DNA from 4 places in the Succinispira mobilis DSM 6222 genome. Region 1 is predicted to be linked to each of the others. Evidence: riboswitches for the same ligand, from Rfam matches in the RefSeq annotation. Region 1 holds a riboswitch; each other region holds the start of a gene.
The links. A riboswitch is a leader RNA that binds a small molecule or an ion and turns the genes downstream of it on or off. The one in region 1 is predicted to bind S-adenosylmethionine.
Positions count from the first base shown of each region.

Region 2: it holds a riboswitch for S-adenosylmethionine, as region 1 does, so the genes downstream of both, SUCMO_RS0103040 (trans-sulfuration enzyme family protein) here and SUCMO_RS0105910 (methionine ABC transporter ATP-binding protein) in region 1, are expected to answer to the same signal.
Region 3: it holds a riboswitch for S-adenosylmethionine, as region 1 does, so the genes downstream of both, SUCMO_RS0106525 (O-acetylhomoserine aminocarboxypropyltransferase/cysteine synthase family protein) here and SUCMO_RS0105910 (methionine ABC transporter ATP-binding protein) in region 1, are expected to answer to the same signal.
Region 4: it holds a riboswitch for S-adenosylmethionine, as region 1 does, so the genes downstream of both, SUCMO_RS0102680 (MetQ/NlpA family ABC transporter substrate-binding protein) here and SUCMO_RS0105910 (methionine ABC transporter ATP-binding protein) in region 1, are expected to answer to the same signal.

Region 1 covers NZ_KB913028.1:1,229,129-1,236,787, reverse strand. The annotation lists gene SUCMO_RS0105920 (MetQ/NlpA family ABC transporter substrate-binding protein) at 1-119, opposite strand, end outside; gene SUCMO_RS0105915 (methionine ABC transporter permease) at 133-792, opposite strand; gene SUCMO_RS0105910 (methionine ABC transporter ATP-binding protein) at 761-1,819, opposite strand; SAM riboswitch class I at 1,903-2,011, opposite strand; gene SUCMO_RS0105905 (YerC/YecD family TrpR-related protein) at 2,218-2,508, shown strand; gene htpG (molecular chaperone HtpG) at 2,606-4,516, shown strand; gene SUCMO_RS0105895 (cob(I)yrinic acid a,c-diamide adenosyltransferase) at 4,583-5,086, opposite strand; gene ndk (nucleoside-diphosphate kinase) at 5,108-5,524, opposite strand; gene SUCMO_RS0105885 (M42 family metallopeptidase) at 5,561-6,637, opposite strand; gene SUCMO_RS0105880 (DUF3870 domain-containing protein) at 6,657-6,995, opposite strand; gene SUCMO_RS0105875 (Asp23/Gls24 family envelope stress response protein) at 6,997-7,659, opposite strand, start outside.
Region 2 covers NZ_KB913028.1:623,738-631,396, reverse strand. The annotation lists gene SUCMO_RS11745 (4Fe-4S binding protein) at 1-124, shown strand, start outside; partial or broken gene SUCMO_RS0103060 (efflux RND transporter permease subunit) at 171-475, shown strand; gene cysK (cysteine synthase A) at 615-1,547, opposite strand; gene SUCMO_RS10255 (YezD family protein) at 1,611-1,799, opposite strand; gene SUCMO_RS11380 (YezD family protein) at 1,862-2,035, opposite strand; gene SUCMO_RS0103040 (trans-sulfuration enzyme family protein) at 2,212-3,357, opposite strand; SAM riboswitch class I at 3,433-3,531, opposite strand; gene SUCMO_RS0103035 (nitrite/sulfite reductase) at 3,797-5,359, shown strand; gene SUCMO_RS0103030 (hypothetical protein) at 5,403-5,723, opposite strand; gene SUCMO_RS0103025 (YeiH family protein) at 5,723-7,063, opposite strand; gene SUCMO_RS0103020 (N-acetyltransferase) at 7,263-7,659, opposite strand, start outside.
Region 3 covers NZ_KB913028.1:1,375,244-1,382,902, forward strand. The annotation lists gene SUCMO_RS0106500 (sensor domain-containing diguanylate cyclase) at 1-201, opposite strand, end outside; gene SUCMO_RS0106505 (DMT family transporter) at 394-1,290, shown strand; gene SUCMO_RS0106510 (YitT family protein) at 1,304-2,161, shown strand; gene murI (glutamate racemase) at 2,181-2,957, opposite strand; gene metA (homoserine O-acetyltransferase MetA) at 3,038-3,988, opposite strand; gene SUCMO_RS0106525 (O-acetylhomoserine aminocarboxypropyltransferase/cysteine synthase family protein) at 4,056-5,345, opposite strand; SAM riboswitch class I at 5,428-5,529, opposite strand; gene nspC (carboxynorspermidine decarboxylase) at 5,860-6,963, shown strand; gene SUCMO_RS0106535 (saccharopine dehydrogenase family protein) at 6,993-7,659, shown strand, end outside.
Region 4 covers NZ_KB913028.1:538,713-546,371, reverse strand. The annotation lists gene SUCMO_RS11375 (hypothetical protein) at 97-273, opposite strand; gene SUCMO_RS0102685 (methyl-accepting chemotaxis protein) at 386-1,867, opposite strand; gene SUCMO_RS0102680 (MetQ/NlpA family ABC transporter substrate-binding protein) at 2,120-2,923, opposite strand; SAM riboswitch class I at 3,001-3,101, opposite strand; gene SUCMO_RS0102675 (4Fe-4S binding protein) at 3,275-4,375, shown strand; gene SUCMO_RS0102670 (cysteine hydrolase family protein) at 4,598-5,557, opposite strand; gene SUCMO_RS11740 (SLAC1 family transporter) at 5,644-5,910, shown strand; gene SUCMO_RS0102660 (diguanylate cyclase) at 5,983-7,431, opposite strand.

The sequences.
Region 1 (7,659 bases):
GCTGTAACTCCTATTTTTAAAGGCTGAGCATTGGATTTTTTTTCTGAAGAATTATTTCCGCAAGCTGTTAAAGATAGGCTGGCAACTAAAACCAAAAAGATTATAAAATATTTTTTCATTTAAATATCTCCCTTATAATTTATTTTTATTGAATTTTTTTGCTAAATAATCACCACAAGATTGTACTAATTGGACTTGAACAATTAAAATCAAAACCGTGATAATCATAATATCTATACGGAAACGTTGATAACCGTATCTTATTGCCAGGTCACCTAAACCGCCGCCACCTAAAGCACCAGCCATTGCAGAGTAGCCGATTAGACTAATAATCGCTAAAGTAATCCCCAAAATAATAGCCGGCATTGCTTCAGGAATTAACACTTTGATAATTATTTGTAATGGTGTTGCTCCCATAGCTTGAGCTGCTTCAATAACTCCATATTGTACCTCTTTTAAAGCGCCCTCTATTATTCTAGCAATAAAGGGCGTTGCAGATATGGTTAAGGGGACTATTGCCGCTGTAGTTCCGATAGAAGTGCCAACTATCATTCGAGTTAGTGGAATAATTGCTACCATTAAGATTATAAAAGGAACCGAGCGAGTCGCATTAACTATATTTCCTAAAATATTATTAAATGCTTTATTTTCTAAAATATGCCCTTTATCTGTAACAGTTAAAATGATTCCCAAGGGTGCTCCAAACATAGTTGATAAGAATGTAGATATTGCAACCATGTAACATGTTTCTGCTAAAGATTCAAGCAGTAGCTGTATTAGTTCTTCTGGCATAACCAACTACCTCCGTTTTCAAGTTTTGTTCTTTCAAATAAATTAGGGCTTTTTGTATATTAGTTCCTTCACCAGCAAGTTCAACCACAAGTGTTCCATAGGGAACGTCTTTGATATAATCAATATTACCATATAAAATACTTGTATTGACATCAAAACGACGGATTATTCCAGAGATTATCGGTTCTTCAGTAGATGAGCCGATAAAAGCTAAGCGCAAAATTAAATTGCCATTTTCGATTGGTGTAGGCGATAATTTTAAATGCTTAACAACTGCAGGTAATTCTTGATTATTAATTACACTAATAAATTCTTTAGTAGTTTGTTGTTGTGGGTTAGTAAAAACTTCAAGTATTTCACCCTGTTCAATAATTGTTCCTCCCTCAATCACTGCTACCTTATCACAAATTTCCTTAATTACTTGCATTTCATGAGTTATTAGCACAATGGTTAAATTAAATTTCTTGTTAATGTCTTTTAAGAGCTCTAAAATTGATTTTGTTGTCTGTGGATCCAATGCTGAAGTAGCTTCATCACACAATAAAACTTTCGGATTAGAAGCTAAAGCTCTTGCTATACCAACCCGTTGTTTTTGACCACCGGAGAGTTGCGAAGGGTAATAGTTAGCCCTTTCCCCCAAACCAACTAGTTCTAAGAGCGGCTTGACTCTTTCTTCAATTTCTCTTTTGCTTACACCTTGTATTTCTAAAGGGAAAGCAACATTTTCATAGATAGTTCGTGAAGCTAGTAAGTTGAAATGCTGAAAAATCATTCCTATTTCATATCGAGCTTTGCGTAATTCGAACTCACTGAGTTGGGTAATATCTTGTCCAGCAACCACTACATTCCCCGATGTTGGTTCTTCTAACCTGTTGATGCATCTGATTAATGTGCTCTTTCCCGCACCACTTTGACCTATAATTCCAAATATTTCACCTTTCTTTATTTCCAGGGAAATATCTTTAAGAGCATAAATATTGCCTGATTTGCTTTCATAAGTCTTTTTTAAATTTTTAATCTTAATCAAAATCCTCACCTCTTTTTTTATTGACTAAAAAAACAAAAATCTCTTCATACAGATGAAGAGATTGCTAACTATTACGTTAATCATCTTCATCTGCCGAAACACATACTGTATTCCGTTGGAATTGGCACCGTTCCTTATTGGATGGTTGCCGTAGCTTCATCGGGCCATTCCCTCAGCTACTCTGGATGAATTTCTTTATAAAATACAACTACAATGTTTACAAACAATCGTTGCATTTATTTTGCTATGTTGTTTATTGTATAGTTTTTTTTTATTTTTGTCAATATAAAAGTTAAATATTTTTTATAAATTGTTTTGCATTTTAAACAGTTAAAGGATTGCTTAAATTACGGATTTAATATAAAATTTATTTAGATAAATTATAAAGGATGATTATTATGGATAGTAGATTAAAAGATGAATTAATAGATCAGCTTTTTAAAAGTATTTTACTTTTAAAAAATGTAGAAGAGTGCTATAAATTTTTTGAAGATGTTGGTACGGTAGGAGAATTAAAATCTCTAGCGCAACGCTTGCAAGTAGCCAAAATGCTACAAGAAGGCTATATTTACGAAGAAATAATAAGGCAAACTGGCGCCAGTACAGCGACAATTTCCAGAGTTAAGCGCTGTTTAAATTATGGTGCAGATGGTTATAAGTTAGTATTAGAACGCCTTAAAGATTCATAAACAAACTTACCTCTTGACCTTTTTCGTTAATGTGTGTATCATATAACTAGCACTCGCGGAGTTAGAGTGCTAGTTATATTTTATTTGAGGTGATACTGTGTCAACTACTTATGAATTTCAAGCTGAAACAAAAAGAATGTTGCAATTAATGATTAATTCTATTTACACCAATCGTGAGATTTTCCTCAGAGAATTAATATCTAACGCCTCCGATGCTATTGATAAGCTTAGATTTGCAGCATTAACGGAGACTAATTTAGTTCCGGAGGATGCTAATTATGAGATATTCTTAGTCCCAGATCAAAAAAACAAAGCCCTTACTATTAGCGATAACGGCATTGGAATGACCCAAGAAGAATTAATTGCGAATATTGGTACAATAGCCAAATCGGGAACCAAAGAATTTATTGACAAATTGCAAAATCATGAACATCTTAATGCGACTGAATTAATCGGGCAATTTGGGGTTGGTTTTTATTCTGCATTTATGGTTGCAGATAAAATTACGCTTTTAACTAAAAAAGCTGGAACCGATTTAGCCTTTAAATGGGAATCAACTGGCGATGGCAAATATAATATTGAACCAGCTAGTAAAGAGAGTTGCGGAACAACTATCACTTTACATTTAAAAGAAGAACATACGTTAGATAGTAACAACGAACAAAATTATCTCAATCAACAAACTTTGCAAACTTTAGTAAAAAAATACTCTGATTATATTCGCTTTCCAATAAAAATGTTGTTTGACATCCCTGTTCAAGAATCTGATTCAGTTGAAACTAAACAGGAATTAAAAATACTAAATTCGATGGCACCTTTATGGACTAAAAATAAAAATGATATAAAACCGGATGAGTATAACCAGCTTTATAAACATCTTTTTTTAGATTGGCAAGATCCTTTGGATGTAATTCATACTCGGGCTGAGGGGGTTTTTGAATATATAACTTTACTATATATTCCAGAACATGCCCCATATGATTTTTATCAAAAAGAACATACTACTGGCATAAAATTATATTCTAAGAATGTTTTTATTATGGATGATTGTCGAGAACTTTTGCCAGAATACCTACGTTTTGTAAAAGGTATAATTGATACTCCAGATGTTTCATTAAACATTTCTAGAGAAATTTTACAACAAAATCAGACTTTGAAGAAAATCGGAAAAAATTTGGAAAAAACAATTTTAAAAAATCTAGAGGTCATGCTAAAAAATTCACGGGATAAGTATCTTAAATTTTTCAAAGAATTTGGCAAAGCTATTAAGCATGGAATTTATGCAGACTATTCTAGTCACGAAAAATTAAGAGAACTTCTTCTATTTCCTAGTTCGAGAAGTGTCACTGAAGACTCGTTGATCACTTTAGCTGAATATGTGGCTAATATGAAACCAGAACAAGATGTTATCTATTATGCTACTGGAAAAGATCGCCAAGCAATTGACAGTTTACCACAAATTGAAGTTTTAAAAGAAAAGGGCTTAGAGATATTGTATTTCTTAGATCGAGTAGATGAATTTGCAATTGACATGCTTGCTGAATATGCTGGTAAAAAGTTTCAGTCTATAAGCCGCGGTCAATTGGATCTTTCAAAATTTGAAACAGAACAAGATAAAGCTAGTCAAGACAAACTTATTAATGAAAATAAAGATTTATTAGAAGCAATAAAAAATGCTCTAACAGAAAAAGTTGATGAAGTTAGAATTAGCAATCGTCTAAAATCAAGTCCTGTTTGCCTTATTAGTTCTGATTCGGGTATTAGCATTTCGATGGAACAAATTTTGGCTGATGTTCAAGATAGCAAAATAAAAGCTACAAAAATTTTAGAATTAAATCCTAACCATGAAATATTTAAGACTTTAAAAAGAACCTTTGAAGTTGATGCGCAATCAGAACAATTCGTAGATTATTGCAAATTACTTTATGGACAAGCAACATTATTAGAAGGGTTAACGGTAGAAAATCCCGTAGATTTTGCTAAATTAATAGCAAAGTTAATGAAGTAAAACAGAATAACGAAAAAAGGAATTGTCATTAAGAGAGCCCAAAAGCTTTCTTACGACAATTCCTTTTTATTTTACTTCAACTTCTACACGTGCAAGAATAAAGCAAAGATCAGATATGCGATTTAGACAAACAAGCACATTATGATTAACCGCTTCTTGTTTTGAAAGAGTTATTAAACGTCTTTCTGCTCTGCGGGTTACAGTTCTTGCTAAATCTAACATTGCCGCTCCTTGTGTATCTCCTGGCACTAAAAACTTCGTTAGAGGCTGTAGTAATGCATCAAATTTATCGATGGTTTGTTCTAAAATATTTACATGTTCAGTAGTAATATATGGCTGCTCTAGCTTTAAACTAGCAACATCAGCCATTAGCATTCCCAAAAGTTTTTGTAAGCTATAAATAGTTTCACGCACATCTTCACGTTTTACAAAAGCTCTAGCCATACCTAAAACAGAATCTAGTTCGTCCACAGTTCCATAAGCATCAACACGCAAAGTATCTTTTTCTACACGCTCACCACTTAATAGACTGGTCGTACCTTTATCACCCGTTTTTGTATAAACCTTCATTTCATCACCACTTTTATTTATTTAAAATAAAATCTCATCTGGTTTAAAGAAGTTTGATACTTCTTTTGCAGCACTTTCTTCACTATCTGATCCATGAACTATGTTTTCAGCAATAGAAAGAGCATAATCGCCACGGATAGATCCAGGGACAGCATCAACCGGATTAGTAGTTCCCATCATAGTACGTACAGCCTTAATAGCGTTTTCGCCACCAATTACCATCGCTGCTACTGGTCCAGAAGTAATAAAATCTACCAATTCACCAAAAAATGGTTTTTCTGCATGCTCTGCGTAATGAGCTTTAGCTTGAGCTTCAGTTAATTGCATTAATTTTAAGGCACAAACTTTTAAACCCCGACGTTCAAAACGTGCTACCACTTCGCCAATCAAAGATTTTTTTACACCATCAGGTTTAACAAGTACTAAAGTTTTTTGCATTAAATACATCCTCCTATATTATCGATATCAGTACAGCTAGTACTGTACTATAGTATTATAGCAAATGTTATCTAGTTTGCCAATCACAGCTAGTATTAATTGAATCGCAGTTTCGTAGTCATGCTTATGAATAACTCCCTGATGGCTGTGTATATAGCGAGTTGGAATGCTTAAAACAATACTAGGAACACCTATGTCTTGCATATGAATACGCCCTGCATCTGTGCCTCCTCCCTCTGAAAAACTTATTTGATGATCTATTTTTTCTGCTTTAGCTATATCTAAAACAAGATCTCTTAATTTTGTATTAGGAATCATGCTAGCATCGTAAATTGTAATGGCAACACCTTTGCCGATTTCTGCACTCGCTTGTTCCTTAGTAACTCCAGGCACACCTCCAGCAACACAAGTATCAATAATAATAGCTACATCAGGAGATATTTTATTCGCACTTGTTAGAGCCCCGCGCAAACCAACCTCTTCTTGAACCGTAGCAGTTGCATAAATAGTATTTGGATGTTCTTTTTCTGACAAAGCCTCTACTACATCAGCCATAATAGCACAACCTATCCTATCATCCCACGCTTTTCCTAGCAAGTAGTTTTCATCAGCCATAACTTCAAATTGGACAGATGGAGTTATAAACGTTCCGGGATAGATACCTAGTGCTTCAGCTTCTTTTTGTGATTCTACCCCAATATCAATATACATATCTTTTTTTTCAACTATTTTCTTTCTTTCTTCAGGTGTTAATATATGTGGTGCCTTACAACCTATTACGCCTGTAATATCTTTAGTTTTTGCATGCACAATGACTCTTTGACCTAACATTACTTGTTCCCACCAACCACCTAGGCAGGTGAATCTCAAAAACCCTTCAGCAGTAATTGTTTTAACCATAAAGCCAACTTCATCCATATGTGCGGCTAACATTATTTTCAACTCGTCAGAATTATTTTTAGATTTAAAAATAACACTGCCTAATTTATCATAAAAAATTTCTTCACTTACTGGAAGCAATCTGTCTTTCAGTAAATTTTTTATACGATGTTCATTCCCAGAAACTCCAGCAACTTCAGATAGTTCTTTTAATCTTTTTAATTGTAAATTCATATTTCAACCTTTCTTGTTACTAAGACAATTGCTCTTGTGTATCACCATTTTTATAGCTTTTATATTTGTCATAAATAATTCTAATAGCAGTTGTTACTGCTTTCTTTGCACTGCCTTGATAAACATCTTCTAAAATTTCTTGTAAACCCTCTGGTCCATTAGATAGATTATAACCCACAATGTGTCTACATACATGATCTCTTGCTGTTTTTGTAGCGAGTGTACAATCAGCATTTTCAATAAATCCAGTTTTCATATCGACAACTACTATAATGCCTATTACTTTATACATCTCACTCGCTGTAATTCCTGTAGGCAACTTAGCATATCCTGAAAAAAGTACTTTCTTGTCTTGCATTTTAAATTTCCTCCATTGTATTATTAGACTCTTTAATTAAACGGTCCACAACGATATCAACGTTATGTACATACATGCCCGTAAAATATTCAAGTTTGTCCTTTATCGTATATTGTATCTCTTTTCCAACCGCAGGTAAATACTTACCATAGATTATATTCAAAGTAATTTTGATTGCCAAAGAACTGTTTTCGTCCCAACGCATAATTTCTAAACTGCTAACTGTATCAACTGCTGAATTTTCTCTTAATTCAAGTTTTATTATATCTTCTAGAGCAGCATCTTCAACTAAAATTTTCCCATAATAACTAAAAGCAGGTCGTACAATTGATTTTTCTCCTAGCTTTTTTCTATTAAGTTTATTTTTTTTAAATAACACAATCAACGGGTCAATTAAGTACCCTGAAAAATGTGGTTTCAGTTCCATTGTTGGTACAGGAATTATATGTTTTCCTTCTTTAAGACGAGCATGTCTTGCTTTACTTATTTCCTTCGAGGATGCAACATCTTCTATAAATATATATTTACTTGGTTTAGGTAAATTTAAACGATTTGCAATTCTATTTACCATATTTATGGAAGTACCTAAAATTAATATTCGCTTAAAATTTCCTGTCTCAAGAGCATACTTTACTTCTTGTACGTGGTTTTCTTCTGAAAATAT
Region 2 (7,659 bases), 610 kb from region 1:
TGGAATGTTTTTCGAGCGTCCCTTTTGTAACTTTTTTTGTCCCGAAGGCATTCGGCACGGTTTATTGAGTCTAGGCAGAATTTTCACCATAAAGATGATGTTTTTGGCTGTATTTACACTTTAACTAGAACAGATTTCACCTTGGAAGAACAACGCGTCCAAGCGGTAAGATGATAATTACCTTATTAACAGCTACGCTGGGCTTAATCGGTGTTGCTACTACCCTAATTCAATTTGAACAACATCTACAAGCTCAAGAACCACTATGTGATGCTATTATCAACGCAACGCTCAGCCGTTTCCGCCCAATTATGCTTACTGCGGCTGCGGCAATTTTAGGGATGCTACCTTTAGCTAGTAGTACGTTCTGGGGTCCTATGGCTATTGCTATCGCGGGGGACTTTTTATTGCCACTATTTTAACTTTAATTGTACTGCCAGTTCTATATGCTAGCTGGTATAAGGCTAAACAGTAACACCGCCTCAAGCTAGTTAAAACTGTTATCTTCTATGCTTTTCAGGTTAAAGAAAAAACAGTCGCCAATTAATCAGCGACTAAAGTTAATGTAAAACTTAACTTTAGCCGTAACAACTTTTTGTCGACTGCTTTAAATCTTATTTACTAAATATTTCTGTTGATAAATAACGTTCTCCCGTATCTGGCACTAAAACAATAATATTTTTACCTCTATTTTCTAGCTTTTGAGCCAATTTTGCAGCTGCAAATACAGCTGCGCCACCTGAAATTCCTAATAATAAACCTTCTGCTTTAGCCACTGCACGCATTGTGGTCTCCGCTTGGTATTCCTTTACTGCTATTACCTGATCTATTATCTTTGTATTTAAAATCTCAGGAATAAATCCAGCGCCAATGCCTTGTAAACAATGGGCACCTGCATCTCCGCCTGATAATACTTGAGAATCCCAGGGTTCAACCGCTACTATTTGCAAATTAGGATTGCGTTGTTTTAAAACTTCGCCCACACCTGTTAAAGTTCCCCCCGTACCAACTCCGCAGACAAAAATATCAACTAGTCCGTCCGTATCTTGCCAAATTTCTTCTGCTGTAGTTTTACGATGAATTTCTGGGTTTGCAGGATTTTTAAACTGTTGTGGCATATAAGAATTGGGTATTTCTTTAGCTAGTGCCTCTGCTTTCGCAATAGCTCCTTTCATACCTTCTGCTTCAGGAGTTAAAATCAACTCAGCCCCTAAAGCTCTTAATAAATTGCGCCGCTCCATACTAAAATTTTCAGGCATAGTAATAATTAAGCTATATCCCTTCGCCGCTGCTGCAAAAGCCAAACCTATTCCTGTATTGCCACTTGTTGGTTCAATTATAATACTTTTATTATTAATTAGTCCCTGTTCTTCTGCTATTTTTAACATCGCATAACCCACTCTATCTTTTACACTGCTTAGCGGATTAAATTGTTCCAATTTAGCAATAATTTTGGCCTGCAAGTCCTTTTCTCTGTTAAAATTAGCTAATTCTAATAACGGCGTATTCCCAATTAATTCTGTTAAATTTTTAGCAATTTTTGCCATATTTCAACACCTCTTAATTTCTTTTACTTATTTACTTGAAAACTTTTATTTGAAATTATTAAACTAAATACCTTCTCCATATAGGCCTTTTAGTGTCGTTCTTTGTTTTTCTGTTTTTTCAATTTGAGCAATTTTACCATTTTTAATAATAATGGCAACCTGCCCAAACTTCAAAGTGCGCAATAATTCTAAAATGTGGGTTCTCAGTTTAATATTTTCTTTGCTCAACTTTTCTGTTTGCTTTTCTTTCATTGCCCTCACCCTTCGGTCTTTTTAATATTCTAATTAAATAGCACCACTAATTTCAGTATAAGTTAGCATAATTTTATTTTTTCATTTTTTTCAATTTGTACTAAATGTGAATCTTGAACTATTAAAGTTATCGATCCGTGGGCAATTTCTCGGATAGACAACTCAATAAAGGCCATTAGCTCTGAATCCAATTCTAATTCTTGTACATTTGTGTTATTTTTATTAAAATTCCCCACTTTAAACTCCCCCCATTTACAGAAATATTTATTCATATATGGCTACTATATTTTAGCCCAAAATTACAAAAGGGCGTAAAAGATCCTTAGAATCTTTTACGCCTCTAGCTATCTAGTCAGCAAATTCATCTAATGGTATCATGAAACTAATTTCTCGTCAAATTTAATTTACAATTTCAACTTATTTCGTGAACAACAGCCTGCTGTAAATCCTCAATAAGATCTGTCACAGATTCTATTCCTACCGAAAACCGTAATAATTGTTCATTTACACCTAATTTCAATCTAATTTCTAGGGGAATATCCGCATGTGTCTGCACAAAGGGAAAAGTAATTAGCGATTCTACTCCACCTAAACTCTCTGCAAATTGAATTAGCTTCAGCCTCTGTAATATTTGCGGCACTAGTTTCGCATCACAAACCTCAAAAGATAACATCGCTCCATAACCACTCGCCTGACGATTTTGAAGTTCTTTTTGTGGGCTACTTTCTAAACCAGGATAATATACTTTATTTACCCATTTTTGCTTTTCTAACCACTGGGCAATAATTAAAGTATTTTCCTGCTGCCTATCTAAGCGCACTGCTAATGTTTTTATTCCCCTTAATAATAGCCAGGAATCTTGCGGCCCAAGAATCATTCCAGTTGAATTTTGAATAAATGCTAATTTAGAACATAGTTCCGCTCCTTTTGCCACAATTAGTCCACAAATAACATCATTATGGCCTGCTAAATATTTAGAACCACTATGTATAACTATATCTGCACCCAAAGACAGGGGTTTTTGTAAATATGGTGTCAAAAATGTATTATCAACAATAGTCTGTAGCTGATGTTCCTTGGCTAAAGCTACCAAGGCTTGAATATCTGCTATTTTCATTAACGGGTTGGTTGGAGTTTCTAGGAATATTGCTCTTGTATCGCCTGTAATCGCAGAACGTACCGCTTGAACATCGGCAGTATTTACATAGCTAACTTGTAGTCCAAACTGCTTAAATATTTTCTCAAAAACGCGATATGTCCCGCCATAACAATCTTCCGTTATTATTAAATGTGCTCCACTTCCGTATAACATCGCTATAGCTGTTATTGCCGCCATTCCCGAAGCAAATGCATAGCCAGCATCTCCTTCTTCTAATGTTGCTATTGCTATCTCAACTGCCTGTCGAGTAGGATTTTTAGTCCGCGAATAATCATATCCCGTACTCTCCCCTAATGCAGGATGTCGAAAAGTAGCTGTTTGATAAATAGGAGTGCTAATTGCTCCAGTAGTTTTATCAGTTACTAGCCCAGCTTGAACAATCTTGGTTGTTATTTGCATAAATTTCCCTCGCTTTATCTTTGTAATAAATAAAAAACGATTCTTCCCGAAGAAGAACCGTCATTAAAACAATTAATCTTATCTTCCGGATTTATCCGCTGGAATTAGCACCTTGCTTTAAAAGCTGGTTGCTGGGTATCATCGGGCCAGTCCCTCCACCACTCTTGATAAGAACCATATTTATTTTTATAGCTAAATTTCTAAAGCATTATCATTGAATGCTATTTTGCCATAATAATTTTTATTTGTCAATAGCAACTCTGATTTTTCAGTTGACTTCCTACAAAAAACTATGCTATTATTACAATAATTTAATAGACAGTCGATCAGATAACTGAAGACTAGAATGATTCTTTTTAAATTTCAAAAGAATATTCTGGTCTTTTTTTATAAAATTTTACCTCATTTCACTATTAAACTACAAAGGAGATTTACAGACATGATCACTAATACCCCAGAAATTATAACTAAAGTTAAGCACTTTCAAACTAAAGTAAGCGAATATTTAAGCGGGACTCTCGAGAATTTAAAACCATACAGTTCAATTATGGGAATCTATAAAGAAGGTTCTAAAAACTCTTATATGATAAGACCGCGTTTTCCTGGCGGAATTGCTACGCTTGAACAGCTACAAGCAATTGCAAATATAGCTAATAAATATTCCCTGCGCCTACGTTTCACCACACGCCAAGATTTGCAATTACATGCCGTACCCTTGGAAAAAGTAAATATAATTTTAGATAATTTATTGCAAGTTGGTTTAATTACAACTGGTGCTGGCGGCGATGGAATTAGAAATATTACCTGTTCACCCTTATCCGGCATAGCCCGCGATGAAATCTTTGATGTTACGCCTTATATGATTGCTATTACGAATTTCATGTTAAGAACAACTGAAAATTTGCAATTACCGCGTAAATATAAAGTTTCTTTTTCCAACACTGCTGATGATACTGCTAATGCTAGTATTAGCGATTTAGGTTTTATTGCCAAAAAAGAAAATAATAAATTGGGTTTTTGCGTATATGCTGCTGGTGGCCTTGGCTCTAATTCACAACTGGCAATAAAATTAAGCGATTTTATTTTAGCTGAAGACGCACTTTTTTACGTTGAAGCTATGAAAAACATTTTTGCCCGCGAAGGGGATCGCACAAACCGTAACAAAGCCCGTTTAAGATTTGTTCGCCAACGCCTAGGCGATGAAGTTTTCTTAACATATTTCCAGCAAGAATTACACCAACTTAAACTAACTAATCCTGAATTAAAACTTACACTTAATCCAACAACTGTAGCTACTGAGGATAATTCATTTTTCCCTTGGGACAAAGAATATCAAAATATAATTTTTCCTCAAAAGCAATCTGGGCTTTATGCTATATATATCCACCCCTCTAAAGGCGAAATACTTCCCACTCAAATACTAACGCTCACCGAATTTCTCAAAGCTGTTACCCCCAAAGTTGAGCTTCGCCTTACATCAAGTCAAGGTTTTTTCGTACGCAACTTGAGTGTTAAGGCAGTAGATCAGCTATTGCTATTAACAGATTCATTAATATCACCTTTTTCGATAGACAATACCGTTAGCTGTGCAGGACCGCAATTTTGTAATTTTGGTATAAATGACTCTCAAAGTTTACTAACTAGTATTCTAGAGTTTTTTAAAAACCAGCCTCTAGCAATTAAAAGCGCCTTACCAACGCCACTTATTTCTGGTTGTCCAAATTCTTGTGCTCAACATCAAAAAGGACTAATTGGTTTTACTGGCCGAAAAAAACGTCTTGATGGAAAAATCGTAGATACTTACCTTTTATCTTTAGGGGGTAGAGTTGGTTATCAAGCTAAATTTGGGGAAAACATTGGTGAAATTCTAGCCACAAGAATCCCAGCTTTTCTTTTAGAATTAGCTATTTTAAAAGCTCAATATCCTTCTATTAGTTTCTCTGAATTTCTCGAACAGCAACATTTACAAATTTTAAACTTAACTAAAGCATACCTTCTCTAACCTAAATATAATGTAAATAGGTGGGCATCAACTGCCCACCTATTTACATTATTCCTTTTAATCGGCGATATTCTACATATAGCTGATACTCGCTACTTTCAAACCCGCGCTCCTTCAATAAGTTTTTAATAACCTGAGCTTCTATGGTTTCTGAATCAGCGTAGATATAGCTACCTGTATTTTTAAGGATAAAGCCTAATTCCCCTAGCACTTCTATCAGCTTGGCAATTTGTGTAGCCTTATTGGCAACTCGCTTAGCATAATCATTGATTTCAGCAGCCATTTTACTTGGCGAACTTAGAACTAAATGCACCTTTTCTAATTCTTTTAGGTTAATAATTACTCTAGTTATGTACTCTACCATTATTTAATCCCCAACCAGTAATTGACAAAAACTATATTCGATAAAATATAGCCTAATGGTACATTAATAGCCACCCCAATAGTAAAAGCAGCTAATGGCTTCCAGCCAAAAGAAGTTAGTTCCTTAAAGCGAGTAGTAAGCCCTATACATAAAAAAGTCCATGTAAATGTCCAAGCTCGCAACCCTTTTATCGGCCCTAAAACATCTTTGTTGAAACTTTTTACTAAACTAACTTCAGTAAAAGATAAAATTATCGTCACAAATAAAGATGCTACTAAAAATCCAATAATAAATTTAGGAAATCTTTGCCAAATTTCTTTAAAATTAATTTTACTAGACTCCCTAATGCTCTTGTTTTCCCAACGTGTCACTGAAAGAAAAGCTACCAGCAATGCCCAAACGCCTACAAACATATCTCGTCCAACTACTTTCATTAAAGTAAAAGTTTTAACTGCTCTTTCATCACCTATTGCCTCTGCAGCAGCGAATCCAGCCGCATCAGCAAATTCCGAAGTTCCAATCCACGCCCCAGCTGGGCCAGCTTCTAAGCCAAATAATTTAGCCAACAAGGGTAAGGCAAAAATCATAGCAATTGCCCAAACAATTACCATAGATATTGACACCGATACATGTTCTTTTTTAGCTTGACATGCTCCGCCAATTGCAATAGCAGCTGAAACCCCACAGATTGAACCACCAGCAGCTAAGGTCGCTCCAAAACGCTTATCTAAATTAAACAATCGTGTGGCTGCAAGATATATAGTGATAAAAGTTGTAATTGCTACAATGCTAGCTTGTAAAATTGCCATTGGTCCTGCTTGCATAATTACGGTAAATGGCAATGTAGCTCCCATTAAAACAATTCCTGTCTTAACATAAAACTCCGTACGTATTCCAGTATAAAACCACTGCGGCAACTTAAAAGTGTTGCTGAGGAGCATGCCTATAATTAATGCTAACAATGGAGTTTCTAATTGCCAGTTTTTCAAAATTTTATTTGAACCCAAAATACTCACAACAATTGATAAAATAAACAGCGTCGAAAAACTTGCCAAATAATTTTTCGAGTAATGTCCTAAAAATCTACCTGCGCCCGTGAAAGCTAAGGCAAAAAAGATAAATAAAGCTCCAACGTTTAAACCGTGTTCTGCAAAATAAAAACCTAGCTTCTCAAAGCTAGTACTCCATGTAGGAATATTCACTGTAAGAATGTTTAGTAGCTTATGATAACCTGCAAAAAACCCGACAGTTGCCACTAATATTATTCCCATTGCTATAATAATAGCCCAATAATCTTCTTTTTTATACCAATTATCCAAATAATTACCCTCTTTTTGCATATAATTATCTCCTCTTATTATTTCTTTAAATTTGCAGTAAACACATCAACTGTGATCTTTAGCTTATGCAATTAAACAAAAAAAGACCAACAGCAAATAATTTCCCCTTGAAAATTAAAATGCCTTTGGTCTTCCAATCAGCTTTTATAAAATAGCTATTAACTTTTTCAATCCTCTTCCCAGCTAACTAAAAACAATCTTAGATTTTTATACTTAAGGCTATTTCGTCACAATTAGGAAATTTGGTGCAATTGATACATTCTTTCCAAACCTTATGGGGCAATTCTTCCTTAGGTAATTCCGTAAACCCTTGTTTTTTAAAAAAATCTGGTTGATAAGTTAACGCAAATACTGTAGTTACACCTAAATTTTTAGCTTCTTCAATCAAAGCCTGAACAATATTTCTACCAATTCCTGATTTAGTGACTTGTGGAGCAATCGCCATAGCACGAATTTCGGCTAATTCATTCCACATCAAATATAGCGCGCCCATACCGACAATTTCACCATTTTCTTCCGCGACAATAAAATCACGCAAAGATTCATATAATACATTTCGCGAGCGCCCTAACATTAACCCTTGTTCTGCATAATTA
Region 3 (7,659 bases), 150 kb from region 1:
GATATTGCTCAATATATTATTTGTTTTTTTAATTTTTTCAAGCTTTCTATGCTTAAGGCCGACAATAAAAATCAATAAAACAATTACCAACATCAATAAAAATCCATCTTTATACGCTTTGTCAATAAGTTCAAATTCATATTTATAAGCTATAAAAATAAACAAAAGAAGTGGGCAGATTGTTTTTATAGAAACTTTCATTTTTTATTGCCTCCCATTTATATACACTTGTTTTTTGACGAATCTTAGCAAGATAATTTTATCATAGTTGCATAAAAAAGCAATTACTTAAAGCTTGTTTTCCTAATTATATTTAGTATACTTATATTGTATCCTTAATTAATAATAACAAAAGAATTTTCAAATCATAAATTTCAATTCAGAGGTTAATACATGAATAATAAATTACTGTATCTTGCATTATTTTCTGTTTCTTTTTTTTGGGGAACATCTTTTGCCTTAGTAAAAATAGGCCTTTCGCTAAGCGGGCAAGTTGAATTTGTCTTTTCCAGATTATTCGTTTCAGCTTGTATTTTTGCTATTTTTTTATGTTTTTTGAGAAAATCCATCAATATTAAAATCGCACCTGCGCATTACAAGGATTTTTTCATTTTAAGCATTATTGGCATAACTACCTATTATCCTATCCAAACCTTAGGAGTCAATTTAACAACAACTATTCATTCTGCATTAATAATGGCCACAAGTCCGATTATTTGCTCGCTTTTTATTTTATATGCAGAAAAAATTTTCCCCAAAAAAATTTTCAGTGGTATTCTTTTAGCTTTTTCTGGAGTAGGTTTAATTATTTTAACAAGTTCCAAAACTTCCCTTGAACTACCCTATATGTTTTGGGGTGACATCCTCTTGCTTATTAATTCAATAGCCTGGGCCTATTTTTCACTGCGAGGTCGGCAAATAATGACACATTATCATCCATTTGTCTGTATGGCTTATATTTTCATCTGGGGTACAATTTTACTCCTACCTTTAATGTTAGTATTTAATGCTTTTCAACCTCTAGTTTTTAATTTTTTTCAGCCACCCAATTTTTCACTTTTAGGGATTTTAGTTTATTTAGGAATTTTCTCATCTGTTTATAGTTATTTTATTTGGTATAAAGCTATTAATACAATCGGGGCAGTTAAAACCTCTGTCTTTATGTATCTTAACCCTTTAATTTCAACCATCACTGGCGCCTTTTTTTTATCAGAAAGTTTAGCGATTACTACTATGATAGGTGGAGCTTGTATATTGTGCGGCGTTTATTTGGTTAATAAAAATAAATAAAGGAGTTTTTTCTATGCGTGAATATTTAAGAAAACAATTAAGTACTTATATTTGGGTTGCTATTGGTTGCATTATTATGTCAGCGAGCATCAACACCTTTTTTATTCCTCATAATTTACTCAGTGGTGGTGTAAGTGGTTTAGCTATGATTATTTATTTTTTAACTACCTTTCCTTTAGGTGTTACTAGTATTTTACTTAATATTCCTTTGTTCTACCTAGCTTATCGCTATATTGATACTAATTACTGTCTAAGTGGTATTTTCGGGATGATTGTTTTCTCCTTAGCCCTAGACGCTACCTCATTTTTAAAAAATGCACAAGTTATGGATGATATTTTCTTATCTTGTATTTATGGCGGTTTATTTAGTGGTATTGGTGCATCAATGCTTTATCGTGTCAATGCTCACTCTGGTGGGACAGATATTTTAGGAGGTATAGTAAATAAATACTATGGTTTGAATGTCGCTACTGTCGGTTTTGGTTTCAATTGCATGCTAATGTTAATTGCTGCTAGTCTATTTGGATTAAAACCAGCAATGTACACTTTAATTAGCATGTTTATTACTTCTGTAGTTGCCAATAAATTCACGGAAGGATTCGACTACAAAAAAAGTATCATGATTATCTCAGCTGAACCTGATAATATTGCTATGGGCATAACCAAAGAGCTCGGGCGAGGTGTTACTTATCTTTTTGGCGAAGGCGCTTATACTAAACAAAACCGAAAAGTCATTTTTGTTGTAGTAAAATTACGCCAAGTTTCCTTAGTAAAAGCTATCGTTACTCAAACAGACCCTCATGCTTTTATGATTATAACTGATGTTACCGATGTTATCGGCAAAGGCTTTTCTCTGCCAATAAAAAAATAGACACTTTGTGTCTATTTTTTTATTGCATCGCTAATAATTTTTTACTTAACATAATTAATCGTTCATCAGCTTTAGAGTTAATAATTTCCACGGTTCCTTGGCTTTCACTATTATTTAGCAAATTTTTCTCCTGCAACTGATTTCTTAGCTGGTTAACTGTACCTAAACTTCCATCGATTACTGCTGTAGTTTGTGGCAAAATTTCTTGCAAAGCTTTTTTTATAAATGGATAGTGTGTACAGCCTAAAACAACCACGGAAATTTTCTCTTGCAAATATGGTTTCAATAAATCGTTTAAAAATTTTTGAACTTTTGCACCATTTATTTGACCTTGCTCTATTAGTTCTACCAAGCCTGGACAAGCTAAAGGTAGAACCTGATCAGCATCCGCATACCGTTCAACCAAATTAAAAAATTTTTCACGTTTTAAAGTCATCGGCGTTGCCATAATCAATATTTTTTGATTATGGCTTATTTTTATTGCTGGTTTTACAGCTGGTTCAATTCCAATTATCGGCATATCCTGATATCTAATTCTTAAATCATTAATCGCTACACTTGTCGCTGTATTACAAGCAATAACAATTGCTTTAACTGGCTTTTGACGTAATACTTCTACAGCATTGAAGGTCAATTTGCGGATTTGCACATCAGTTTTTATTCCATAGGGAGCATTTTGGGAATCACCATAATAGATAAATTTTTCATTTGGTAATAATTTTACGGCTTCACGTAAAACACTTATTCCGCCTACCCCTGAATCCATAAAGCCAATCGGTAACTGTTGGATATTCATAAATTATTCACCTTCATAAATTACTAAAATTGCTACAACGTTCTATATTATAACAGTATTTTAGCCTAAAGGAAATTATTTTATTGCTTAGAACTAGTTCCTTTTGTATCTTTAGCTAGAACTTCTAAATTGTAAGGTGTTTCCTGATAAACATAATAATTTAGCCAGTTGAAAAAAAGTAAATTTGCTGTACTTCGCCATAAAACTACTGGTTTTTGTTCCGGATCATTATCTTTGTAGTAATTATCTGGAATATGAATGTCCATCCCTAAATTAACATCTCGATCATACTCATCTTTTAAACTATTAGGGTCGTATTCAGCATGACCAGTTAAGAATATTCTTCGCCCCGCCTTATCTGATAAAGCAAATGGTCCAGCTATATCAGATTTAGCTAAAACATGTAGTTCTGGTGCTTGTTCAATATCACTTAACCTATTTTCTGTATGACGCGAGTGTGGCACATAAAAAACATCATCAAATCCTGTAAATAATTTATTAGGCACACTCTCAACTATTTCATGTGGATAAACACCAAATTGTTTTTTATCTAAATACTGTTTCGGAATATTGTAGTGATAGTATAACCCAGCTTGTGCCCCCCAACAAATATGTAATGTAGAATATACATTACTTTTGCTCCACTCCATTATTTCACAAAGCTCCGCCCAATAATCAACTTCTTCAAATTCCATTTTTTCTACTGGCGCTCCCGTGATAATCATTCCATCATATTTTCGGTCTTTTATAGACTCAAATTTTTCATAAAATTTTATCAAATGATCTGCTCCAGTATTTGTAGGTGTATAGCTTGAGGTATATAAAAAATCCACTTCTACTTGAATCGGAGTATTACTCAATAATCTTAACAACTGGGTTTCTGTTACAATTTTATTAGGCATTAAATTCAATAATAAAATTTTCAAAGGTCGAATATCTTGTTCATAAGCCCGGCTTTCTTTAATAACAAAAATATTTTCCTGTTCTAGTATCGCAGTTGCCGGTAAATTGTCTGGTATTTTAATTGGCATAATTACACTCCTTGCATAATAATTTGCACTATTAGTAACTAGTCTAATTTTTTTTCATTGTTAGCTATTAAGCTTGAGATTTTTCTAATGCTTGCTCTAAATCAGCAATTATATCAGCCACATCTTCAATTCCTACTGAAAGACGAATTAAATCTTCTTGTACACCAGAGCTTTTTAACTGTTCTGGCGTAAGTTGAGAATGAGTTGTACTGGCTGGATGAATCACTAAAGTTTTTGCATCACCAACATTTGCTAATAAGGAAATCAACTTTAAACTATTAATAAATTTGCGCCCAGCTTCCAAACCACCTTTTATCCCAAAAGTAAAAATCGAGCCCGCTCCTTTGGGCAAATACTTATCTGCTTTAGTTTTTTGCTCACTATTAGGTAAGCTAGAGTAGTTCACCCAACTAACGGCTGAATTTTTTTGCAGATATTGAGCTATTTCTAAGGCGTTTTTCACATGTTTTTGCATTCTTAAGGGTAAAGTTTCTATTCCTAAAAGAATTAAAAAAGCATTAAAAGGACTAATTGTTGCGCCAAAATCACGCAAAATCTGAACTCGCAAACGAGTTATAAATGCAGCTGCACCAATGTCAACTGCGTAATTTATACCTTGATAACTTGGATCGGGCTGACTTAAAAGTGGAAATTTATTGGAATTCCAATCGAATTTTCCTGCATCAACTACTACACCACCCATAGCTACCCCATGTCCACCTAAAAATTTTGTGGCGGAATGAATTACAATATCGGCACCAAAATCTATGGGCTTTAATAAGTACGGTGTCACAAAAGTAGCATCTACCATAAGTGGTATCCCGTTTTTGTGTGCTAGTTTAGCCACACCTTCTATATCTAAAACATCTCCACTAGGATTACCTAATGCTTCAGCATAAACTAACTTGGTTCTTTCTGTTATCGCCGCAGCAAAGTTTTCTAATTCACTAGCATCAACAAATTTAACTTTTATTCCTAACCGCGGTAAATTATAAGCAAATAAATTGTAGGTACCACCGTATAAACTAGCAGAGCTAACAATTTCATCTCCCGACTCAAGAATATTTAAAATTGCACCAATAATTGCTGCCTGTCCAGAAGCAAATGCAATTGCTCCTATTCCGCCTTCTAATGTTGCAATTCTTTTCTCTAACACATCAGTAGTCGGATTGCTAATCCGTGTATAGATGTAGCCATTTGCTTTTAAACTAAATAAATCAGCAGCATGTTGCGTATCTTGAAAATTATAAGCAGTTGTTTGATATATTGGTACAGCTCTAGCCCCAGTTGTAGGGTCTGGAATTTGTCCGGCATGAATAGCCAAAGTTTCTATTCCAGCATTTTCTAATAAACTCATAATAAAATCCCCCCAAATATTTTAGTAACAAAAAGAAATTAAAAAGCTCTTCCCGCGAGGAAAGAGCTTTTATTCCGCTTTCCTCTCATCTTCCAGGAAATTATCCTGCTGGATTTAGCACCTTTCGCATTGCGATGGTTGCCGGGTTTCATCGGGCCAGTCCCTCTACCACTCTCGATAAGAGTTCTATATTCTTCTGTTATTTTCTATATATTACATTGCCGAGATATTTTTGTCAACTATTTTATTTTAAGTTGCGTCTACTCATCATTAGTAATACTTTTGTTTCCTTCCAGTAAACCTTTTGTGTTTTCTTATATTTAAATTTAAATTTCGTTGAAAACTACAGCATTTCTAAGAAATGCGAACCTAATTCATTAAATCGGCATTTTAAAATAAAAAACATCCAATTTAAAAAGATTTATTGACGAAATATAAATTAATCTGTACAATAATATCATCACGCAAATTTTTGTTCGTGGTGATTTTTTATGTATAGAGGAGCCGCGCAATAATGAAACTACAAACGCCTTATTATCTTTTAGATGAAAACAAGCTCCTAGCTAATATGCTAGTTATTGATAAAATTAATAAACTATCAGGAGCTAAATGTGTACTAGCATTGAAATGTTTTTCAACTTGGAGCGTATTTAACCTGATGCGCCCCTATATGGCTGGTACCACTTCAAGTTCTTTATATGAAGCCAAACTTGGGCATGAAGAGTTTGGTGGCGAAACCCATGCTTATTGTGTTGGTTATTCTAAAGAAGATCTATTAGAAATACGTAAATTTGCTGATAAAGTAATTTTCAATTCTATTTCTCAGTTAGAAACTTATTATGAACTTGTAGCTGACAAAAAAATCGGCTTACGTGTCAATCCTGGTATTAGTAATTCTGGCTTTGATTTAGCTAATCCAACACGCAAATTTTCTCGCTTAGGTATTTTAGATAAAAATTTAATAGCCAAGCAATTATCTAAAATTGATGGTCTTATGTTTCATTACAACTGCGAAAATGCTGATTTCAACTCTTTTTCTGAGCAACTCGATTATTTAGGCGAGACTTATGGCGAATTTTTATTTAAACTTAATTGGATAAGTTTAGGTGGAGGCATTTATTTCACTAAAGCCGGCTATCCTATTGAAGCTTTTTGCAATAAACTGAAAGCTTTTTCTGAAAAGTACAATATTCAAATTTATCTAGAACCTGGGGAAAGTTCAATCACTAATGCCGGTGAATTAGTTACTAGTGTCGTTGATATCGTCCACAATGAAATTGATATAGCTATAGTTGATGCTTGTATAGAAGGACATATGCTCGATTTACTAATTTATCGCCTAGACGCTAAGGTCCTAGAACAACCTGATGCATCATTTAAATATATGGTCGCTGGCCGCTCTTGCTTAGCTGGGGATGTTTTTGGAACATACAAATTTCCTGACAAGTTAAAGATAGGTGATGAGGTTCGTTTCCAAGATGCTGCCGGATACACAATGGTCAAAAAGAATTGGTTTAATGGACTACAAATGCCATCTATAGTTATTAAAAAACTCAACGGAGAATTACAGTTAATTCGACAATTCACCTATGAGGATTTTAAATATAGTTTATCCTAAAATAAAAATATTAAAGGGGGAGTTCTTAATTGAAAAAGAATGTTTTGATTATTGGTGCGGGTGCAGTTGGACATGTGGTAGCTCACAAATGTGCAATGCACAACGATGTTTTGGGTGATATTTGCGTAGCTTCACGCACTCAAGAAAAATGTGACAAAATAATCGAAAGTATTCATCACAAAAAAAATATGAAAGATACTACTAAGAGGTTATATTCACGCACTGTGGATGCTCTTGATGTTCCTGCCTTAGTAAAACTAATCGAGGATACAAACTCTCAAATAGTTATTAATGTGGGTCAATCCTACGTTAATATGTCTGTTTTAGAGGCATGTATTCAAGCAGGTGTTGCTTACATGGATACAGCTATCCATGAAGACCCAAATAAGGTTTGTGAAAATCCACCTTGGTATGCAAATTATGAGTGGAAACGCAAACAACGTTGCGATGAAAACGGAATTACTGCCATCTTAGGCATCGGCTTTGATCCAGGAGTAGTTAATGCTTGGTGTTCTTTAGCCGCTAAAGAACATTTTGATACTATCGATACTATCGATATTCTCGATGTAAATGCAGGTAGTCACGGCAAATACTTTGCTACGAATTTTGACCCTGAAATAAATTTGCGAGAATTTAAAAAAGTTTGGACTTGGGTAGATAGAAAATGGGTACAACAAAAAGTTCACTCAATACGAG
Region 4 (7,659 bases), 690 kb from region 1:
TATAATAGGGGTTGCTCATTGGTTGAACCAGTCGACCACTAAGGCACCGTACGTAACATGCGTTGTACCAAGCTTCAATAACTTAAGCACCATATTTTATGGATCTTTTGCCGCTATCTGCAAATCCAATGATATGCACAATATATTCAAACTAACTAAAAAGCCGTCTGAGCTAGCCAATGCTAGCCTAGACGGCTTTTCAATTTTACTGGCAATTATTGCCAGTTTTTTCTTTTTGGTTTTAACCAAGCTAATTTTGTCAACCTTAGCCAATACCTTTATCAGCTAAGTGCGCCTTATAAGACTATCCAAACAAAACATATCCGACAAAAATCAACTAGTTAGTCTATCTAACTGTAATACTAAAACTATTGCGCAGTTTTCCTTAGTGCCGTAACAATTCTTCGCCAATTTTTGATTTTTGTTCAATCACTTGAATAGTGCTATCAATTTTCGCAAATATCTGTTTTGATAGGCCGTCAACTCTGGCAACTAACTGACGCGCTAAATTACTATCGCCCGCCTTGATCGCCTCAATAACTTCCCCGCCTAAACTATGCAATTCATCATGTACGGCATCAATTGAGTGCCACTCTTTTTTTACCGCCGGATCTTCAATCGTTATCGCATGATAAAAATGCCCAAACGCGCATCGTTTAGAATCTGTCTGTAATGGCACCGTTTTCATATCGGCAACCATTGTCTTAAGCTTAGTTATCCAAGCCCGATGTGCTTCCTTAGCTTTAGCTAAATTTTGCAAAAGCTCTACATTCGAAATAGCGTGCACACTCCCATTAAGCGCTACAAACATATCTTTTACAAAACCACTCAATTCTGTATCTATCTTCGAAATATATTCTGCATTTTCACGACTTTGGACTGCGTCGCGGTGAATGTCTCTAGTTACTGTCGTAAGTTTTTCAGCATCACTGGCTGACAAGTTCATAGCTTGATTTACTTGATTGGCCGCTTCCTTAACTTGAACCAATAATTCTGCCACACCCTCAACATCTTGTACTGTATTTTTCAACATCGCCACATTTTCTTGAACTGTCCCAGAGACATTATCTAATTTTTCATTCATCAATTGCGTAGAATTTAAGGTTTCTTGCAAGCTATCTTTCCCGGCCTGAGCCGCTAGTTGAATATTCCCGACAAAGCCCCGCATATCTTGCAAACTACCTTTAGTGCTGTCCGCCAACTTGCGAATTTCTTCAGCTACTACGGCAAAACCTCTGCCCATCTCGCCAGCTCGTGCCGCCTCAATCGAAGCATTTAGCGCTAACAAATTAGTTTGTTCGGCAATTGCTGCCACCCCATTAACAATATCACTGATATGAGCCGTCATGGCTGTTAATTCTTCAAATTGTTTACTTAGTTTTTGAGTATCACCGACAACAGCTTCTTTAAGTTGATCAATCTCGGTTATTTGAATAATACTTTGATCATTTTTGGCAATTAAATCACTAGAATCCTTCGACAAATGTACCATTTTATTGGATGTTTGCTCAATAGTTTCGTTTACATCATTCATGCTTGCTGTTATTTGCTCAACCACCGCCAAATTAGACTCGCTTAATAAGGATAATTGCTCGGAAAAATCTGCCAATGACTCTGCCGAATGCTTCATGCGCACGTCAAAATCACTCAAAGAAGATACCGCGCCCAACATCCCATTACTCACCTTAGACATCTTAGATTCATTGTTAAACAATCGTTCGAATTGATTTAAAATCCGTTGATGTAAAGGATTCTCTACTTTTAAGCCTACTAATGAAGCCTCTTGTCCTTGCATTTTGGCATCTACAATTTTCAAAATATCTATAACTTCACTGCAACCGGTTTGTTTTCTAAAAAAATTAACCATATACTCCACCTCTTAAAGATAAACTCTTTATTTTTTAGTTTACTGTTTAACATATGCTTTGTCAACGGATAATTTTTATTAATTAACTTTTATCTTCAAATACAATAGGATTACTAGCAGTTTAGTAAACTATTGTATAAAATAAAAAACAAGCTATCTCTTTTTTAGTCTTCAAGTGCTTTAACTAGAGTCGAAATTTAAGCTCAAACATCTAAACACAGCCTTTATTCCTAAAGAGATAGCTTGTTTTTATTAAAATGCTGCTACAACAGCACCTTTGTATTTTTCTTCAATGAATTTCTTAACTTCTGGGCTATTTAATATTTTTGCTAAAGCTTGAATTTCTGGTCTGTTTTCTTCACCTTTTCGGCAAACTAAAATATTTACATAAGGAGAATTCTTATCTTCGATAACTAAGGCATCTTTAGTTGGATTAAGTTTTGCATCTAAAGCGTAGTTAGTATTAATTACCGCTAAAGTTACATCATCTAAAGTTCTTGGTAATTGTGGGGCTTCAATTTCTTTAATTTTTACGTTTTTAGGATTAGCCACAATATCTTGAACTGTAGCTGTAATACCCGCTTTATCTTTTAATTTGATTATGCCTGCTTTTTCTAATAATAATAAAGCGCGACCCCCGTTAGTTGGATCATTCGGAATACTAATTGTAGCTTCTGCGGGAATATCTTTTAAATCTTTAACTTTTTTAGAATAAATACCCATTGGTTCTACATGAACACCATTGACTTTCACTAAATCCAGCTTACGATCTTTAGTGAATTTTTCTAAATAAGGGGTATGTTGAAAAAAGTTTGCATCTAACTCTTTATCAGCAACAGCCACATTAGGACGCACATAATCGGCCATTTCTACTACAGTTAAATTAATTTTTTCTTTAGCTAACAACGGTTTTACAAAGTTTAAAATCTCTGCATGTGGCACAGCTGTCGCCGCCACTTTTAGAGTTTTGCCTTCTTCTTTTTTAGCTTGGCCACCACAAGCGGTAAGTGCCAAACATAGCACTACTAGGAAAATAGATAAATAACTTTTTTTCATAAATAATAACCTCCAAAAAATTTTTTTAATAAAAGAAAACGACCCTTCTAAAGCGAAAGGTCGCATATACACGCTCCCTCTCATCTTCCAGGATTAATCCTGCTGGATTTAGCACCATACTTTACGTGTTGGTTGCCGGGTGTCATCGGGCCAGTCCCTCGACCACTCTTGATAAGAGTCTATTAACTTTTTTGTTATTATACATTTTCCTAGTATCTTTGTCAAGAATATTTTATTTTTAGCTTATCTGTATTTATTTTAAGTACTTTTGTCTATTTTGTTTTATTATCCCTGTTAATTTTTCGCAATAGTGCTATAATTTAGCTAAAATATCGCACGAGGTGATTTAAAATGCTAAAAGTTCGTCATCTTATTCAATTAGGCTTTGTCGTGCTGGCAGCTTGGCTTGGTTTACGCCATCAAATAGTTGGTGGCGGGCCTCAGGGAGTTCCACCAATTGATTCTTATTGTTTATTTGGAGCTATCGAAACTCTCCCTAGTTTAGTTAGTGGCGGTTCTTACCTGATGAAAACTGCCCCCAGTAATCTTTGGCTCCTACTAGCGCTAATTATTACCACCCTATTATTTGGTGCTGTCTTCTGTGGCTGGATTTGCCCGCTAGGTAGTTTGAGCGAATGGCTGTATCGCCTCCGTGAAAAATTTTATCCTCAAAAACTAATCCTCCCACCTGCTTTAGACCAAATTTTAGGCTATAGTAAATATTTATTTTTTCTTTTAATTATCTACATGACCATCAATACTAAACGACTTTGGTTTGAAGAATTTGACCCCTATAAAAAAATTTTTCATATGAATGTCGAAGACTTTAGCTCCGCTATGGTAATTGTGTTTTTTATTTTAATTTCACTTACTCTTGAAAGAGCTTGGTGTCGTTATCTTTGTCCGCTCAGTGTTATCATTAATCCCTTATCTAAAATCAGTTTCCTGAAAATCAACCGTAAGGACAACTGTATTAACTGTCACAAATGCGACCGCACCTGTCCTACCGCAATTAAGATTGCTAGCCAACCTACAGATTCAGGGCAATGTATTCGTTGTAACCGCTGTACCGAGGCCTGTCCAGTCCAAGCCCTAGAACTTAAAGCTCGTTTTGGCAATTGGCAAACGTCTAAAACAATTGCCGTTATGCTAAGTGCCGTACTTTTGTTTGGTGCAATTATTTTGACCGTCCAACATACCCCCTACTGGCAATCTAAAACTCCCAATATGATTACTGGTAAAAATGTTACTAGCACCGAAGATATCCGCGGTTGGATGAACCTAGACCAAGCCTTAACGGCTCTAAAAGTTGATAGAACTAAACTAATGCAAGAACTACAGCTCCCTGCTAATACAGAGACGAATCTGACCGTAAAACAATTTCGCGCCCAACATGATATCTCCGAAACTAAACTTGCAGAAATCATTCGCAAACTACTGCCTAAAAAATAAGTTAACTAAAAAAGTCAGACTTTATGCCTGACTTTTTTCTACTATTTAGCTATTACCAGCTTTTATATTCTTTATTGACAATCAATCGGAACATGAATAAGTTTTAAAAAAATATTACGTAAAATTTAGCTGTTGCTGGCGTCAAAAAATTTCGCTTAGCAGCAATTGTTGTTTCTTATCGCCAGGAAATAATTAATCGCTACGCCTGCACTTTATTTTTCATCACCAAGTATAAATTTCATCCGTAGATTTGACAATATTTACGCCTAAAGCGGCAAATTCCGCTAAAGCTTGTGTCGCTAAAGCTGGAAAATCCACTACATTGGGAATTGCCGGTACTGGCGACATACAATCTTGCAAAATATACAGTTTAGTTAACAAACTGCGATCTACACTCATTAATTGCTGCACTAAATCTGCAATCGTAAACCGCACACAATGTGAACTAGCCTCACCCGCAATATAAATCCGATCATAACGCATTAGCTTATTTAATAGCTCGACATTAAAGCTCCCTACCTTAAGCTGCGTATCAGCTGTAACTAGTTTCGTAATCTCTGGCGCAAACACACTATAGTTTTCTGTAAGTGGTGCCCGCCCCTTAACCTGCCAAAAAGTCTCACGTCCTGTTACTTGGGCATGAAATAGAGCACTTTCAAAGAGCACTGGCGCTAAAGCATGGTCAATGGCCCCCATCATTGTATGATAAGGCCAGATACAAAGCTGATATTTACCTGTAGCCTCTAGCTGACGCAGATATTGCAAGGCAAATTCCGGCTCACGCACCGCCCGCCATTTACCTTGAGCCACTTCTTGAGCGGTAATAATCGTAAAAGGTGCAGGCTGCTGTTGGTTGGCATTTACCCAAAAGGCGGGAAAAAATATTTGAAAACAAGAGTGCGTATCAAAACTAAAATATAGGGCATCTAAATCACTGACATTCCGATAGATAAACTCAGCTAATCGCGCCATGTCCGCCTCCGCGCCGGGAACATATAGACTGGCTTGCGGGTGACAAAACCCAATTTGCGCATCAATTACAAATAAAGCTGTCTGAGCCTTGCTTGAGCGATGTGGCAACTGGGATTTAGCTGAACTTGCGGCCTGGGCAATCTCCTCATAGCGGGGCAAGTATATGTTTTGGCTATCTGTTGCTTGATAATACGCGGGTAATTTACTCATATTGAACCTCCAATTAATTAACTGGCTTGTTATATTTACTAGTTACCAGCTAATTTTACCTAAATAGCATAATTTAAACCATTATAATGCAACTTAGGCAATTTGGAAAGATTCAAGTTATTTTTTCTTTTAGCTACTTCCGTGATAAACTCTATCTTTCTTGGTGGGCTTACTCTTTCCCAATTGCCGCAATTACCATTGCCACTTACTTGATGTATAGCCAAACACATTTACTTTTATATAAATTTATTTTACTTTGTCTTTTTACCTTATTATCACTTTTTATTTTACTACTACTGAAAAATACTATCTGTGCCATGCTAAATAGTCGCATTTGTGTACAGGAAGACTAAAAAACAGACTTTGCTCCAACACTCTCATCAGTGTCTAAGTAAAGTCTGTTTTATCTATTTAATTTTTGTTATTTATATTTGCACTTGGTTACGACCAGCATCTTTCGCTCTATATAATGCTTGATCAGCCTGCCTTATCAAGTTAGCTAATTCTCCAAATTCTTGTTTTTTGCTTACAGCCACGCCAATACTCGTAGTTAAACGTAACATGGTATCATTTTCCAAAACTAATTCTCTGCTTGCAACGGTTTTTCTTATTCGCTTAGCAATAATTAGGGCTTCTTCCTCTTTAGTATACGGTAAAACAGCAATAAATTCATCGCCACCATAGCGGCCAAAAATATCTTTATGCCGCAAATTATCTTGGCAAATCTGTGAAAATATTTTTAGAACTTCATCCCCGATTAAATGCCCATAAGTATCATTGATTTGCTTAAAATAATCTACGTCGATCATTAATATCGCTAAATTCTCCTCCGCTTGCATTTTTGTCATTAATATTTCAACTTCACTAGTCAGTTTATTGCGATTTAAACTGCCTGTCAGAGAGTCTCTGCCCACTTCTATTTGCAGATCGGTAACAATATTGTGATAGTAAGTTATATCTTGAAATACGAGCATATAGCCTACTATTTCTGCTTTTTCAGTAGCTTCTGCCAAAATTGTTTTTTGCATTTGATATTGGGAGTTATCATCTAAAACTAATATTTCCTTAACTCGTTTAACCGCATCAAGCAACTCTAATAGTTTGGGAAAGTTCGCAAAAAGTTCTTGCCCCTTTTTGCCAATATCCGTTCGCTTTATTTTGGGAAAAAGCTTGTTACTGGCAGCATTAAAATCGACTAAAACACCATTGCGATCAAAGATCAATATCCCTTCTGTAAAACGCTGAAAAATCAATTGTTTCGCTAAAGGGGCTACTTCAAACAACCCTAGATTAAATATTGCCCAACCATATAGCACACCAGGCACAATAAAAGCTATCGGCGATGGATCCAAACCCCAAGGAATTCCGCCTGATAAATAGATCAATAGCATAGTCCAGGGAAAAAAAGAACTTAAAAAGAATACAAATGCTTGCTGTTTTTTGTGAGCTTCTGCTCTTCGCCAAAAAATTATATATAAAATATTTCCAAATATCGCACTGATATTATTAAAGGTATTATGCACAATATACCAAATTCCTGGTTCAATTTTCGCTACGGGAAATGGTGCGGCTGGGTTTAGGGTTAGCGATTTATAGTAATAGGGGTGAATATCAAAGGTACTACTTAATATTAAAGTGATTGTCGAAATTGTAATTAAAACAACTTTTACAGTTTCCCAATTTTTAATACGCACTTGTGTATGTTTTTCTGCTAAAATTATCCACGCCGCAGGTATATAAGAAATGCCTAAATATTGAATATGTAGCCAAAAGCGAATTTCTTCTAGTGTATTACTACATAGTTCGGCCATATAACCAAAGCAATAAATCATCCCGGCAACTGACAAAAAAAGAACAGCACTACTTATGCGCACGTTGCGTTTTTTTCAAGCTAAAATTGCTACAATCGCTAAAATAAATCCGCTTAGTCCACTAAGGACAATTATTACATTTCTCGCTAACTCCACTAAGTACTTTCAACTCCCATTTTGTAACATTTAAACTAGGTTTTTCTATTTTTTTGGCAAATATTCATATGCAAAAACATATTAAAACTTTTAGCCTATAAAGTCAATAAGCAAGCCTTTATCTGCCTTATATTC